Linked DNA regions of Thalassobaculum sp. OXR-137. The protein of the gene in region 1 interacts with the protein of each later gene in a pairwise test. Links are inferred from orthologs where the notes say so. Each region holds a gene or a part of one and is shown in the gene's direction. Other genes may lie near its edges.

Region 1 (8,090 bases):
CGTTGTTCTGCTCGATCACGAACCGGTCCGCCCCGTCGCCACCGTAGAGATAATCGACGCCTTCGCCGCCATAGAGGCTGTCGTCGCCGGTACCGCCCGACAGAGTGTCGGCCGCGCCGTCCGTGCTGGCCTTGCCGCCGTAGAGCGCATCGTCGCCGTCGCCGCCGACGATGCTGTCATCGCCGGTGCCGCCATACAGGCCGTCATTGTCGGCGCCGCCGGCCAGGGTGTCGTTGCCGAAATTGCCGTACAGGATGTCCGACGCGGCATTGCCGTTGACCACGTCGTTGTCCTGTCCGCCATACAGGGTGTCGGTGCCCTGGCCGCCGAACATGGTGTCGTCGGCCTGGTTCCCGTACAGCACGTCGTCGGCGCCGTTGCCGTAGAGCACGTCGATGCCGCCGCCGCCGAAGGCGGTGTCGTTGTCGGCTCCGAGCTCGAGACGCTGGTTGTTCTCGTCGCCGGTCAGGAAGTTGCTGCCCAGGCCGCCGGCGACGGTCGCCGTCCCGATCACCGAGGCGAATTCGATATTGTCCAGATGGATCGTGGATCCGGTCGGCAGGGAGCGCATGTCGACGACGAACGCCTCCGTCTGACCGGTCCCGCCTGTGCCGGTCAGGAAGATCGGCGTTGCCAGGGTCGTGTCCGTTGTTGTCGGCACGATGGTGCGCACATCCAACGTCGCGCTGTCGCCCAGGCGGTTCAGATAGGTCTGGGCATGGGATGTCAGGACGCTTCCGTCCGGAGCTTGGCGCGAATCGATGGACTGGATCAGCGTGTCCAGGGCGGCGCTCTTGGTCTGGGCGACCTGCGGGCCCTCGGAGGTCACGGCCGTCAGACGAGGCAGGATGGCGGTGACGACGTTGCCGTTGTTACCGGTATTCTGTAGCAGCGCAGCGGTCGCGCCGGTGTTGCCGGTGTTGCTGAGGGTCTCGGCTTCAGTGAATGTCGCCACTGTCGGCGTGGCCGGTGTGATGACGACCGTGTTCGGGGTCGAGGTGTCGACGGTTCCGCCGCCCCCAGATCCGCCGGACGTCGCGGCCGCGGTATAGGTGATGGTGGTGTTAGTCCCGTCATAGGTGGCGCTGAAGGTGCCGGTGGTCGCGGTGATACCGGTCAGGGTGATTTCCTGCCCGCCGCCAAGGGAGAGCGTGCCCGACGTCGCGGTGCCGTTGAGAGACGAGAGGTCCGAACTCTTAATGACGATCTGATCCTCAGCCGAGAAGTCGCTGATCGTATCGCCGTTGAATTCGGAAGTATTCCCGAGGAAGACGTCGGCGTCGGTGCCGCCGATGAGGAGGTCGACATCCGCTCCGCCGCTCATCGTATCGGCACCGGCGCCGCCCGAAAGCGTGTCGGCCTGCGCCATCCCGAGCAGAAGGTCGCTCCCCTCGCCACCCCGAATGACATCCGTGCCGCTGCCGCCGGAATGGGTGTCGTTGCCCTCGCCGCCATAGAGCGTGTCCGCACCGTCGCCGCCCGAGATCGTGTCGTCGCCCACACCGCCGGACAGGACGTCATCACCCTTCTGGCCCCAGATCCAGTCCTTGCCGGCGCCGCCACGGGCCACGTCGTTGCCGGAACTGCTCATCAGCGTATCGTTGCCGGCGCCGCCGGAGAGGGTGTCGTCGCCTTCGCCGCCGGATACCCCGTCGTTGCCGTCGCCGCCGAACAGAGAGTCGTCGCCGGCCGCGCCATACAGGAAGTCGTTGTCGGCGCCGCCGTAGATGGTGTCAGCGCCGTCGCCGCCCGAGAGCGTGTCGTTGCCGCCGCCGCCGGAGATGACATCGTCGCCCGCTCTGCCGGAGACCGTGTCGTTGCCATCGCCGGTCGAGATCGTATCCGCCAGCGCGCCGCCAATGATCGTATCGCGGCCACCGCCCGTCGTGATCGCAAAGTGGCCGTCTGATTCGGCCGAGCCGTTCCAATTCACGTTCGAACTCGACGCGCTCGCGTCGACGGTGAGCGTGAGACCGGTCGCAACAGAGGCATCGTTGGTGGTGATGGCCTGAACACCGGTGGTGATGTTGACCCGCTCGATATTGACGAGTGCCGTTGCGCCCAACGTCACCGTCTGCGCGGCAGAAATGGTCAGCGTGTCGTTGCCGGCGCCGCCGTCCAAAGAATCGTTCGGGTTCCAGCTGTTGGAGATTGACGCGATGAACTCGTCATCGCCGATACCCGGATTCAGGTTGTCGTCCGCGAGCGTCAGGTTGACCTGGGCCAGCAATCCCCGCCAGGCGGTCCGGGACGCCGGCGAAAAGGCGACGGCGACGGACGAGTGATCGAAGGCGTTCCAATCGCCTCCCAGGACGGCCGACCCGACCGGGCCGGTGGCGGTGACCACCTGAACGCCCAGCCGCGCCGACAGGTGGTCGACGAACCGACGTCCCTCGGCCGCGGCGCCCAGCGAGCAGCCATAGATCATCACGGCCGCCGACGGATCCATTGCGTTGGCGATCGTGTCCAACGCAATGGATCCGTCGAGGGTCGCCGAGTCGATCCGCTCGCCGGCGAGATGCAGCGCGCCCGGCTCGCCATGGGCCAGCACATGCAGCCCCTGCAGACCGGTCTCTCTCGTCGCCAGATGGCGGGCGATCTGGCCGAGGCCATCGCCGGCCGCGCTCAGATACAGAATCTCGATCCCGTCTCTTGCACCGGCGAGCAACGCGCCGACGTCTTCAACCCCGGGATCGACCACGAGCAACTCGGACGCCTGGAGCGTCCCGGTGATCGATTCCTTGATGATCTCCGTCCCGGAGGTCGTCGTCGTGCTCATGCTGGTAACTCCATCGAACTCGATGCTGCGGTGAGGCTTTATCTGGGGGATATGAGTAAAATTCTTCTTAACCAGATCGGCAGTGTGATCGCAATGTCGATCACTACCGTAACTGTCTGAACAAATTCCTAATTTTCCGGTTCAAAATTATTTGATTCCGGGAAAATCCACGACCGGCATAGGGGAAAAATAGCAAAGCGCCATCTCGCACATCTTTTCCGCTTAAATGATGGGGTTTTAGAGGGCTAAGGGGTGTGGGCGGGACGATCGACCCCCGCAGGCGTTGGTAATCTCGCCGAGCCATGCTTTCGATCGCGGGGCGGTCGGCCGGGGACCGGGTCCGGCGCCGCCGCGCCGTTGCATTTCATGCCTCCGTCGGTATAGTCCCGCCACTTCGCGCCCCCATATATGGCGGGATAAACGAGAGCGGATGCGGTCCGCGGGAGATTTCACATGCTCATTTCGACAGCTCACGCGCAGTCTCTCGGCGGCGGCGGTGGCGATTTCGTCATCCAGCTCCTGCCGTTGGTCCTGATCTTTGTGGTCTTCTACTTCCTGCTGATTCGCCCGCAGCAAAAGCGGATGAAGCAGCACAAGGAAATGCTGGCGAACGTGCGCCGCGGCGACCGGATCGTCGGAAATGGCGGCCTGATGGGTACCGTGACCAAGGTCAGCGACGACGACGACACCCTGACGGTGGAGATCGCCGAGGGTGTCCGCGTCCAGATGCTGCGCTCCATGCTGGCCGAGGTCCGCGGCAAGGGCGAGCCGGTCAGCAAGCCGCCGAAGAAGAAGGCTTCCAAGGCCGAGGACGAAGCCGCTCCGGCTGCCGCTAACCAGAGCGCGGTGACCGACGGGGACGAGACGGTCAAATCCTGATCCGCGTATCGACAGATCCAGCCCGAGCCCGGCGGAGACCCTGCCCATGATGCAGTTCGAAACCTGGAAGACGATCCTCGTTGCGTTCGTCTGCCTGGCGGGGCTGGCCTATGCCGCCCCGAACCTTATGGAGAAGGGTATCGGCGACGACCTCCCGGTCGGCGTGCCGGGTAAGCAGATCAGCCTCGGGCTCGACCTCCAGGGCGGGTCCTATCTCCTGCTGGAGGTCGAGGCCGACGTCGTCGTGCAGGAACGGCTCGAGGCCATCGTCGACGGCGCCCGCCGGGCGCTGCGCGAGGCGAAGATCGGTTATGTGGGGCTGGGCGTCGAGCAGGGGGCCGCCGCCTTCACCGTTCGCGAGACGGCCGATCTGGAGCGTGCCCGCGACATCGCCGCAGACCTGGACGAGGACGCGACGGTCACCGTCGACGGCGACCGCGTGTCTCTGTCCATGGGCGAGGACGCGATCCGGCAAATCAAGATTAATGCGGTCCAGCAGTCGATCGAGATCGTGCGCCGCCGCGTCGACGAGACCGGCACCCGCGAGCCGCTTATCCAGCGCCAGGGCATCGACCGCATCCTGATCCAGCTTCCGGGCATCGACGACCCGCAGCGCATCAAGGAACTGATCGGCCAGACCGCCAAGCTGACCTTCCATCTGGTGTCCATCGGGGCCGACACCAACCGCCCGCCGCCGGGGGCGCGGACCCTGCCGATGCTGGAAGGCGGCAATATCGTCATTCAGCGCCGGGTGATGGTCAGCGGCGAAAACCTGGTCGATGCCCAGCCGTCCTTCGATCAGAACAGCCAGCCCGTCGTGACAATCCGGTTCGACAGTGCCGGCGGCCAGCGGTTCGGCCGCGCGACCTCGGAGAATGTGGGCAAACCTTTCGCCATCGTGCTCGACGGCAAGGTGATCTCGGCACCGGTCATCCGCGAGCCGATCCTCGGCGGATCAGCGCAGATCAGCGGCCGTTTCTCCGTTCAGGAAGCCCAGGACCTGGCCCTGCTGCTGAGGGCCGGCGCTCTGCCGGCACCGCTGACAGTGCTGGAGGAGCGCTCGGTCGGTCCGGGCCTCGGGGCTGATTCCATCGCCGCCGGCGAGATCGCCGCCGTCATCGGCCTGGTGCTCGTCGTCGGTTTCATGATCCTGAGCTACGGCCTGTTCGGCATCTTCGCCAACATCGCCCTGTTCGTGAATATCGTCCTGATCATGGGCGCCCTTTCGGCGATGCAGGCGACCCTGACCCTGCCGGGCATCGCGGGCATCGTGCTCACCATCGGCATGGCGGTCGACGCCAACGTCCTGATCTTCGAGCGGGTGCGCGACGAGATCGGAGCCGGACGCTCTCCGCTGAATGCGTTGGACGCCGGCTACAGCCGCGCGCTGACCACCATCGTCGACAGCAACCTGACGACCCTGTTCGCCGCGGTGTTCCTCTTCGCCCTGGGCTCCGGCCCGGTGAAGGGCTTCGCCGTCACGCTCGGCATCGGAATCGTCACGTCGATGTTCACCGCCATCATGGTCACCCGGTTGTTCGTCGCCCTCTGGGCGCGCCGCAGCCGCCCGACCAGCCTGCCGATCTGAGGGGAGAGAAAACATGAAGCCGCTCCGCCTCATCCCGCGGGACACCAAGGTTCCTTTCGTCAAGTTCCGGATCGCCGCCTTTGCCCTGTCCGCCCTGCTGGTCGTCGGCTCGATCGCCGCGGTCCTCGGGATCGGTCTGAATTTCGGCATCGACTTCAAGGGCGGGACCCTGATCGAGATCCAGACCAGTGAGCCGGCCGACATCGCCCAGATGCGTTCCGACCTGAACGCGCTCGGTCTGGGCGAGGTCAGCCTGCAGGAGTTCGGGTCGGACCGGGACGTCCTGATCCGCATCCAGCGCCAAGAAGGCGAGGAAGCTGAGCAGATCAAGGCGATCGAGGTGGTGCGCAACGCCCTGCCGTCCGATGTCGAGTTCCGCCGCACCGAGTTCGTCGGCCCGACCGTCGGCCAGGAGCTGATCGAGGCCGGCATCCTCGCGGTCGGTCTCGCGCTGCTGTCGATCCTGATCTACATCTGGTTCCGCTTCGAATGGCAGTTCGGAGTCGGCGCCATCGTCGCGCTGAGCCACGACATCATCTCGACCCTCGGCCTGTTCGCGCTGATCCAGCACGAGTTCAACCTGGCGACCGTCGCCGCGGTGCTCACCATCGCCGGCTACTCGATCAACGACACCGTGGTGGTCTACGACCGGGTGCGCGAGAACCTGCGGCGCTACAAGACCATGCCGCTGGGCGAGCTGCTTGAGCTGTCGATCAACGACACCCTGTCGCGTACCACCATGACCTCCCTGACCACGCTGCTGGCGCTGGCTGCGATCTACTTCTTCGGCGGCGCGGTGCTGGCCGATTTTGCCCTGGCGATGATCTGGGGCATCGTGGTCGGTACCTATTCGTCGATCTTCATCGCGGTGCCGCTGCTGCTCTACACGGGCCTGCGGCGGGGCGACGGCGATGCCGACGATGAGAGCATGCTGCCGGAATATGAGCGGACGGTGAAGAACGGGAGCTAGGCATGGTCGATATCACGCCGATGGTCGCCCAGGGCGTGCAGATCATCCACGGCTACGGCGACGGCAGGTTTCGGGTCGGCGACGTGAGCCATACCGGCCCGATCCTGGTCCGGCCGGAAAACACCCTGGGGTGGGATGTGGATCCGGAGGCTAATCTGGCCGCGCTGGACCTCGCCACGCTCGGGCCGATCCTGGAGGCGGAGCCGCGCTTCGACATTCTGCTGATCGGCACCGGGACGAAGCAGGTCTTCCTGCCGCCGGCCCTGCGCCGCGATATTCGGGACAAGGGGCCGGTTGCCGAGGTCATGGACACCGGTGCCGCCTGCCGCACCTTCAACCTGCTCCTGGCCGAAGGCCGGCGGGTCGCGGCGGCACTGCTGCCGGTTGTGTGACCGCCAAGCGGGTCGGCCATTCACATCCGCCCCGGGGCTCCTGGCTGTGGATAGTGGGGAAAAGCCGGAAACCCTCGGTGTCCCAAACGGTTCGGACAGCCGATGGACGGGAGCGTTCGGGGTATCCTTTGCGGATCCTTTGCGTTTCGTCCGCACCGGCACCGACGCTAGGATGACCGACCGCCATCCGGGCGGAAAGCGAGGGTTTCCGTGATGAATTTCGATACGCCGAGCGATCTGATCCCGTCGGGCGAGGGCGGGCGCGGCCAATGGGCCAAGCCGACCACCGGCGTCCTGCCGTATCAGGAAATCGAGCGGATGATCGCGGACGGCCAGATCAAGGGCGCCGTCCCGGTCGATCCGTCCCAGATCCAGCCGGCCAGTCTCGACCTGCGCCTGGGTCCCAAGGCCTACCGCGTGCGGGCAAGCTTCCTGCCGGGCCAGGGCGGCACGGTGATGGAGAAGATCGACCAGCTCGACGGGCGCCCGGAACTGGACCTGACGAACGGCGCCGCCCTGGAGCGCGGCTGCGTCTATGTCATCGAGCTGCTGGAGAGCCTGAACCTGCCCCACGACGTGGAGGCGCTGGCCAATCCGAAGAGCTCCACGGGCCGTCTCGACATCCTCACCCGCCTGATCACCGACGGCGGCACCGCCTTCGACCGGATCGAGCGGGGCTACAAGGGCAAGCTGTACCTGGAGGTCGTGCCGCTGTCGTTCAGCGTGGTGGTCAGCCAGGGCTCGCGGCTGAACCAGCTCCGCTTCCAGCGCGGCGCCAGCGCGCTCTCCGCCAAGGAGGTGCGCGAGCGTCACGCGCTCGGTCATTTCGCCCGGGTGGCCGAGGGCGACACCCTGATCCCGCCGCGCGACACGCTGGTGCCGTTCTCCATCGACCTGCAGGGCGCGGGCAAGGGGGCGATCGTCGGCTACAAGGCCCGCAAGAACGCCCGCAAGATCGACGTGGACCGCCCGCGGTCCTATCCGGTCGCCGAGTTCTGGGAGCCGCTGATGTGGGACCAGGGCCGGCTGATCCTGGAGAAGGACGAGTTCTACATCCTGGCCACCCGCGAGGAGGTGGCCGTTCCCCCCGACCTCGCCGCCGAGATGCTGCCCTTCGACAGCCAGTCCGGCGAGTTCCGCGTGCACTACGCCGGGTTCTTCGATCCGGGCTTCGGCTGGGTCGAGGGCAAGGCCCAGGGCAGCCGGGCGGTGCTGGAGGTGCGCTCCTATGGCGTGCCCTTCACCCTGGAGCACGGTCAGATCGTCGGTTGGCTCGACTACCGCCGGATCGCCAACGGTCAGACCGACATGGTCTATGGCGAGGCGATCAAGTCGAACTACCAGGGCCAGGGCATCGCGCTGGCCAAGCACTTCATCCCCGAATCCGGCGGCTGAGGCCGACGTTCGGCCCGATGACCGACGCGACCCTGGCATCACACCTGGCGGCCTGTGCGGAGATCGTGCGCCGGCACGACCGCGAGC
Region 2 (5,859 bases), 3.1 Mb from region 1 along the record:
GATGTTCCATCAGGTCGAAGGGCTGGTGATCGACAAGATCAGCCATATGGGCCACCTGAAGGGCTGCCTGACCGATTTCTGCCGGGCCTTCTTCGGCATCGACGACCTGCCGCTGCGCTTCCGCCCCAGCTATTTCCCGTTCACCGAGCCCTCGGCCGAGGTCGATATCGGCTGCTCGCGGTCGGGCGGCGAGCTGAAGATCGGCAACCACGGCGACTGGCTGGAGATCCTCGGCTCCGGCATGGTGCACCCGAACGTGCTGCGCTATGCCGGGATCGACCCGACCGAGTACCAGGGTTTCGCTTTCGGCATGGGGATCGAGCGGATCGCCATGCTGAAATACGGCATTCCCGACCTGCGCCCATTCTATGACAGCGACCTGCGCTGGATGCGCCATTACGGCTTCGTGCCGCTGGCCCAGCCGACCATCGCCGGAGGCCTCTGAGCCATGAAGTTCACCCTGTCCTGGCTGAAGGATCATCTGGACACCGACGCGTCGCTCCAGGAGATCACCGACCGGCTCACCATGCTCGGCCTCGAGCTGGAGGAGGTGGAGGACCGCGCCGCCGCCTTCTCCGCGTTCCGCGTCGCCCATGTTGTGGAAGCGGTGCAGCACCCGAATGCCGACCGCCTGCGGGTCTGCAAGGTCGACGCCGGCGACGGCATCGTCCAGGTAGTCTGCGGCGCGCCGAACGCCCGCACCGGCATGAAGGGCGTCTTCGCCCCGCCGGGCAGCTATGTGCCGGGCACCGATCTGCTGCTGAAGCCGGGCAAGATCCGCGGCGAGGACAGCAACGGCATGCTGCTGTCGGAGCGCGAGCTCGGCCTGAGCGACAATCACGACGGCATCATCGACCTGCCGGACGACGCGCCGGTCGGCCAGGCCTATGCCGCCTATGCCGGGCTGGACGATCCGATCATCGACATCGCCATCACTCCGGACCGGGCCGACTGCCTGGGCGTGCGCGGCATCGCCCGCGATCTCGCCGCCTCCGGCATCGGCACCCTGAAGCCGCTCGACACCTCGCCGGTCAAGGGCACGTTCGCCAGCCCGCTGCGCTTCGACGTCGACCTGCCGGCCGACCAGGCGCATCTGTGCCCGGCGGTCAGCGGCCGCTATTTCCGCGGCGTGAAGAACGGCCCGGCCCCGGCCTGGATGCAGGACCGCCTGCGCGCCGTCGGTCTGCGCCCGATCTCCGCCCTGGTCGACATCACCAACTACATGATGCTCGATCTGGGCCGCCCGCTGCACGCCTATGACGCCAAGAAGCTGCACGGCAACCCGACGATCCGGCTGGCCAAGGACGGCGAAAAATACCTCGCGCTGAACGGCAAGGAATACACCTTCGAGGCCGGCATGCTGGTGATCGGCGATGCGAACGGCGTCGACGATCTGGCCGGCATCATGGGCGGCGAGCGCACCGGCGTGGATGGCGCAACGACGGACATGTTCCTGGAGATCGCGATCTTCGACGAGACCTCGGTCGCCGCCACCGGGCGCAAGCTCGGCGTGCTGTCCGACGCCCGCTACCGGTTCGAGCGCGGCCTCGACCAGACCGGCCCCTGGTGGGGGGCGGAGGTTGCCGCCCGCATGGTGCTGGAGATCTGCGGCGGCGAGGTCAGCGAGACCGTCCGCAGCGGCGAGGGCCGCGACTGGCGCCGCAAGCTGCCCCTGCGCCATTCCCGCATCGCTGGTCTGTGCGGTGTCGAGGTGCCGGAGGAGGAGGCCAAGCGCATCCTCACCACCCTCGGCTTCGAGGTCGAGGGGGCGGGCGAGACCATGAGCGTCACCCCGCCGCCGTGGCGCGGCGACGTGGAGGGCGAGGCCGACCTGGTGGAAGAGGTCGTCCGGGTCTACGGCTACGACAGGATCGCGCCGGTTTCCATGGAGCGGACCAGCGTGGTCGGCCAGCCGGCCCTGACCGCCGAGCAGAACCGCCGCCGCCTCGCCAAGCGGGCGCTGGCCGGGCGGGGGATGATGGAGGCGGTGACCTTTTCCTTCCTGCCGGCCAAGCATGCCGAGCTGTTCGGCGGCGGCGCTTCGGCCCTGCGGCTGGTCAACCCGATCAGCGCGGATCTGGACGTGATGCGGCCGTCGATCCTGCCGAACCTGCTGGCCGCCGCCGCGCGCAACGCCAATGTCGGCTATCCGGACATCGCGATGTTCGAGGTCGGCCCGGAATACGCGGGCGACCGGCCGGAGGACCAGTCCCAGGCCGCCGTCGGCCTGCGGGTCGGCCGCACCGGTCCGCGCGACTGGCGCAAGGCCGACCGGGCGGTGGACGCGTTCGACGCCAAGGCCGACGTGCTCGACCTGCTGGAAATGCTGGAGGCGCCGGTGGCCAACCTTCAGGTCTCCACCGACGCGCCGGACTGGTACCACCCGGGCCGCTCCGGCTGCCTGCGGCTGGGCCCGAAGGTCATGGCCCGGTTCGGCGAGCTGCACCCGCGCATCCTGGAAGCGTTCGACCTGAAGGGTCCGGCGGTGGCGTTCGAGGTCCTGCTGGACAACGTGCCCATGCCGAAGCGCAAGGGGCCGCAGCGCCCGCTGCTGGAGCGCATCCCGTTCCAGCCGGTGGCCCGCGACTTCGCCTTCGTGGTGGCGGCGGACGTGGCGGCGGACAAGATCGCCCGGGCGGCGGCCGGCGCCGACAAGGCGCTGATCGACGGTGTGCACGTGTTCGACCAGTACACCGGTCCGGGCCTTGCCGAGGGGACCAAGTCGATCGCGGTGGAGGTCATCCTGCAACCGCGCGACGCCACCCTCACCGACGAGCAGATCGAGGCGGTCTCCGCCAAGATCGTCGCCAATGTGGAGAAGCAGACCGGCGGCGTGCTGCGGGGCTGACCGGCCCCGCCTTCATGCCTCCGCCCGGCGGTACTTCACCATGAAGACGAACGGGATGATGGCGAAGCAGGTGGCGGCGTAGAGGTAGAAGGCGTTGATGTAGCCCAGCATCGTCGCCTGCCGCCGCATCTCCGCCCCCAGCCCGGCCAGCGACCGGGTGCTGTCGGTCGGCCAGTCGCCGCGCAGGCCGAACAGGCTGTTGGCCTCGGCGAAGATCGACACGAAGGGCACCAGCTCCGTGTAGCCGGCCGCCGTGGTGCGGATGACCAAGGCGATGGACACCGAGATGAAGATCGACGAGCCGACATTCCGGATCAGGTGATAGATCGCCGTCGCCTCGTTCATGAACGCCTTGTCCAGGGTCCGGAACGTGATCAGGGTGATCGGGACCCAGATGAACCCGACCCCGAATCCGGCCAGCAGGCTGGTCCAGGCGAGTGCGAAGGGCGACAGGTTGATGTCGAACCCGCCCATATAGGCGGCGGCCACCCCCTGCAGCACGAAGCCGATGGTCAGGAGCAGGCGCGGATCGAACAGCCGGTTGATGAAGGCCATCACCACCGAGGCGACCAGGGTGCCGAGGCCGCGCAGGGCCATGAACACGCCGATCTCCGCCTCCGGATAGCCCTGGATGTTCGCCATCATCGGCGGAAACAGCACCATCGGCGTCCACAGCACCATGCCGAACAGGAACATGATCGTGCAGCCGATCGCGTAGTTCCGGTCGCGGAACATGGCGAGGTTGAGGAACGGTTTCTCCGCCGTCGCCACATGGGCCAGGAACAGATAGAAGGCCAGCGCCGCGACGATCGCCTCGATCATGATCTCCGGCGATTCGAACCAATCGAGCCGCTGTCCCCGGTCCAGCATGAACTGGAACGAGGCGATGGCGACGGAGAGGGTGAGGAAGCCGAACCAGTCGAGCCGCATGGCGTTCGACCGTCGCCGGTCCTGGATCACCACCGTGATCGCGGTGATGGCGATCAGCCCGAACGGCACCAGCAGGAAGAACACCCAGCGCCAGCCGAGCTCCTCGGCCAGGAAGCCGCCGACCGTCGGGCCGATGATCGGGCCGAACACCACGCCCATGGAGAACACCGCCGTAGCGGTGCCGTGCTGGTGGCGCGGGAAGGTGTCGAGGATCGTCGCCTGGGCCAGCGGCACCAGCGGCGCGCCGAAGCCGCCCTGCAGGATGCGATACAGCACCAGCTCCTCCAGGCTCTGCGACACCCCGCACAGGAAGGAGGCGGCGGTGAAGCCGACGGCGCACCAGAACATCAGCGAGCGCCGGCTGAACCGCGAGGCGAGCCAGCCCGAGGCCGGGGTCATCACCGCCGTGGCGACGATGTTGAAGGTGACGACCAGGGCGATCTGGTCGGTGGTGGCGGCGAAGGTGCCCTGCATCTTCGGCAAGGCCACGTTCGCGATCATCACCGTCATCGTGTAGAGCATCGTCACGAAGGTGAGCGATATCAGGATGACGGCGCGCTGCGCGAAACTGGTCTCGCCGCCGGAAGGCAGCTCGGATGGGACGGCGATCGCCATGCGTCCGTGCACCCTCCTCCCTTGTTCGGTCTTCTTTTGACGTTTTCACCATCATCGCACGTCCGGCGGCGGGCCGTTACCCGTTGAAAATCGGCGATGGCGGCAGCAACGCTTGCCTGCGCGGCCCGCTCCGGTAAGGTGCGAACCCCGTGGGGGGATGACCCGATCACCCTAAAGCCGAAGGAGACGTCGATGCGCCGCCTGGCGTTCGCCGCAAGCATTATCGGAGCGATCATGACGACCGACACCAATGGGGCGGCCGCCGCCGATCCTGAAAACACGCTGATCATGGAGTTGAAGGACGGCACCGTGGTCATCGACCTGCGCCCGGACCTGGCGCCGAACCATGTCGAGCGGATCAAGGAGCTCACGCGGGAGGGCTTCTATGACGGGGTCGTGTTCCACCGCGTGATCGAAGGCTTCATGGCCCAGACGGGCGACCCGACCGGCACCGGCCGGGGCGGCTCCGACAAGGACGACCTGCGCGCCGAGTTCACCAACACCAATTTCGGCCGCGGCACCATCGGCATGGCCCGCACCCAGGCGCCGCACAGCGCCAACAGCCAGTTCTTCATCTGCTTCAACGACTGCTCGTTCCTGAACGGCCAGTACACCGTGTGGGGCCAGGTGACCGACGGCATGGAGCATGTGGACGCCATCGCCCGCGGCGAGCCGCCGCGCAATCCGGACAGCATCGTCTCGATGAAGGTCCAGGCGGACCAGTAAAGAACACCGACCTCGCCCTGAGCAGCTCCGGATCCCATCCGGGGCGTGTCGAAGGGCGAGGTCTTTTCTGTTTCCCCTCCCTCGTCATCCCGATGCACATCGGGATCTGCGGTGCTCAACCGCCGGACTATTGGTCCTGACTTTCGTCAGGACGACGGGATAGGCTGGTTGGACGTGATCCACACAGCGGAGACCGACCATGACCACCCTGATCGCCGGCGGATGCGGCTTCATCGGCCTCGCGGTGGCCGAGCGCTACCTGGAGGACGGCCAGCAGGTCGTGCTGTTCGACCGCAACGCCCTGCACCCGGTGGCCAAGGCCCGCCTCGACGCCCTGCCCGGCAGCTACACCCTGGTCCAGGGCGACATCCGCCAGGCCGAGCCCGTCGCCCAGGCGATCGGCGATCACAAGGTCACCCAGGTGTTCTACGGCGCCGCCGTCACCTCCGGTCCGGACCGGGAGCGCGAGGCGCCGGAAAGCGTGATCGAGGTCAACCTGGTCGGCCTCGCCCACGCCCTCAAGGCGGCGTGGAAGGCCGGCGCGACCCGGCTGATCAACATCTCCTCGGGCGCGGCCTACGGCACCGGCGCCTTCGGCGAGACCGGCTGGGACGGCCCGCTGGACGAGTACGGCACCCGCGAGGAGCCGTTCAAGATCTACGGCATGACCAAATACGGCTCCGAACGGCTGGTGCGCCGCTACGCAGAGCTGACAGACCTGGATACCCGCTCGGTCCGGC

What was found. The genes of interacting proteins can lie anywhere in the genome.
Region 2: the proteins of secD (region 1) and pheT interact in binary tests that used the Escherichia coli proteins (3 or more experiments, as listed by UniProt). The link is inferred for Thalassobaculum sp. OXR-137 from one-to-one orthologs.

What each region holds. Positions count from the first base shown.
Region 1 is NZ_CP139715.1:3,735,528-3,743,617, forward strand. What follows is about bases 3,036-5,975. They hold secD (protein translocase subunit SecD), read left to right. Parts: upstream 3,036-3,704; coding sequence 3,705-5,246; downstream 5,247-5,975. Other genes in these bases: yajC (preprotein translocase subunit YajC), read left to right, coding at 3,233-3,658; secF (protein translocase subunit SecF), read left to right, coding at 5,260-5,975. Also shown: T8K17_RS17295 (DUF4347 domain-containing protein), read right to left, coding at 1-2,779; more of secF, read left to right, coding at 5,976-6,216; T8K17_RS17315 (Mth938-like domain-containing protein), read left to right, coding at 6,219-6,608; T8K17_RS17320 (2'-deoxycytidine 5'-triphosphate deaminase), read left to right, coding at 6,822-8,003; T8K17_RS17325 (phytoene/squalene synthase family protein), read left to right, coding at 8,021-8,090. UniProt on the Escherichia coli protein: Part of the Sec protein translocase complex. Interacts with the SecYEG preprotein conducting channel. SecDF uses the proton motive force (PMF) to complete protein translocation after the ATP-dependent function of SecA.
Region 2 is NZ_CP139715.1:676,566-682,424, forward strand. Bases 100-3,148 are described here. They hold pheT (phenylalanine--tRNA ligase subunit beta), read left to right. Parts: upstream 100-448; coding sequence 449-2,848; downstream 2,849-3,148. Other genes in these bases: pheS (phenylalanine--tRNA ligase subunit alpha), read left to right, coding at 100-445; T8K17_RS03265 (DHA2 family efflux MFS transporter permease subunit), read right to left, coding at 2,861-3,148. Also shown: more of pheS, read left to right, coding at 1-99; more of T8K17_RS03265, read right to left, coding at 3,149-4,393; T8K17_RS03270 (peptidylprolyl isomerase), read left to right, coding at 4,586-5,119; T8K17_RS03275 (NAD(P)-dependent oxidoreductase), read left to right, coding at 5,319-5,859.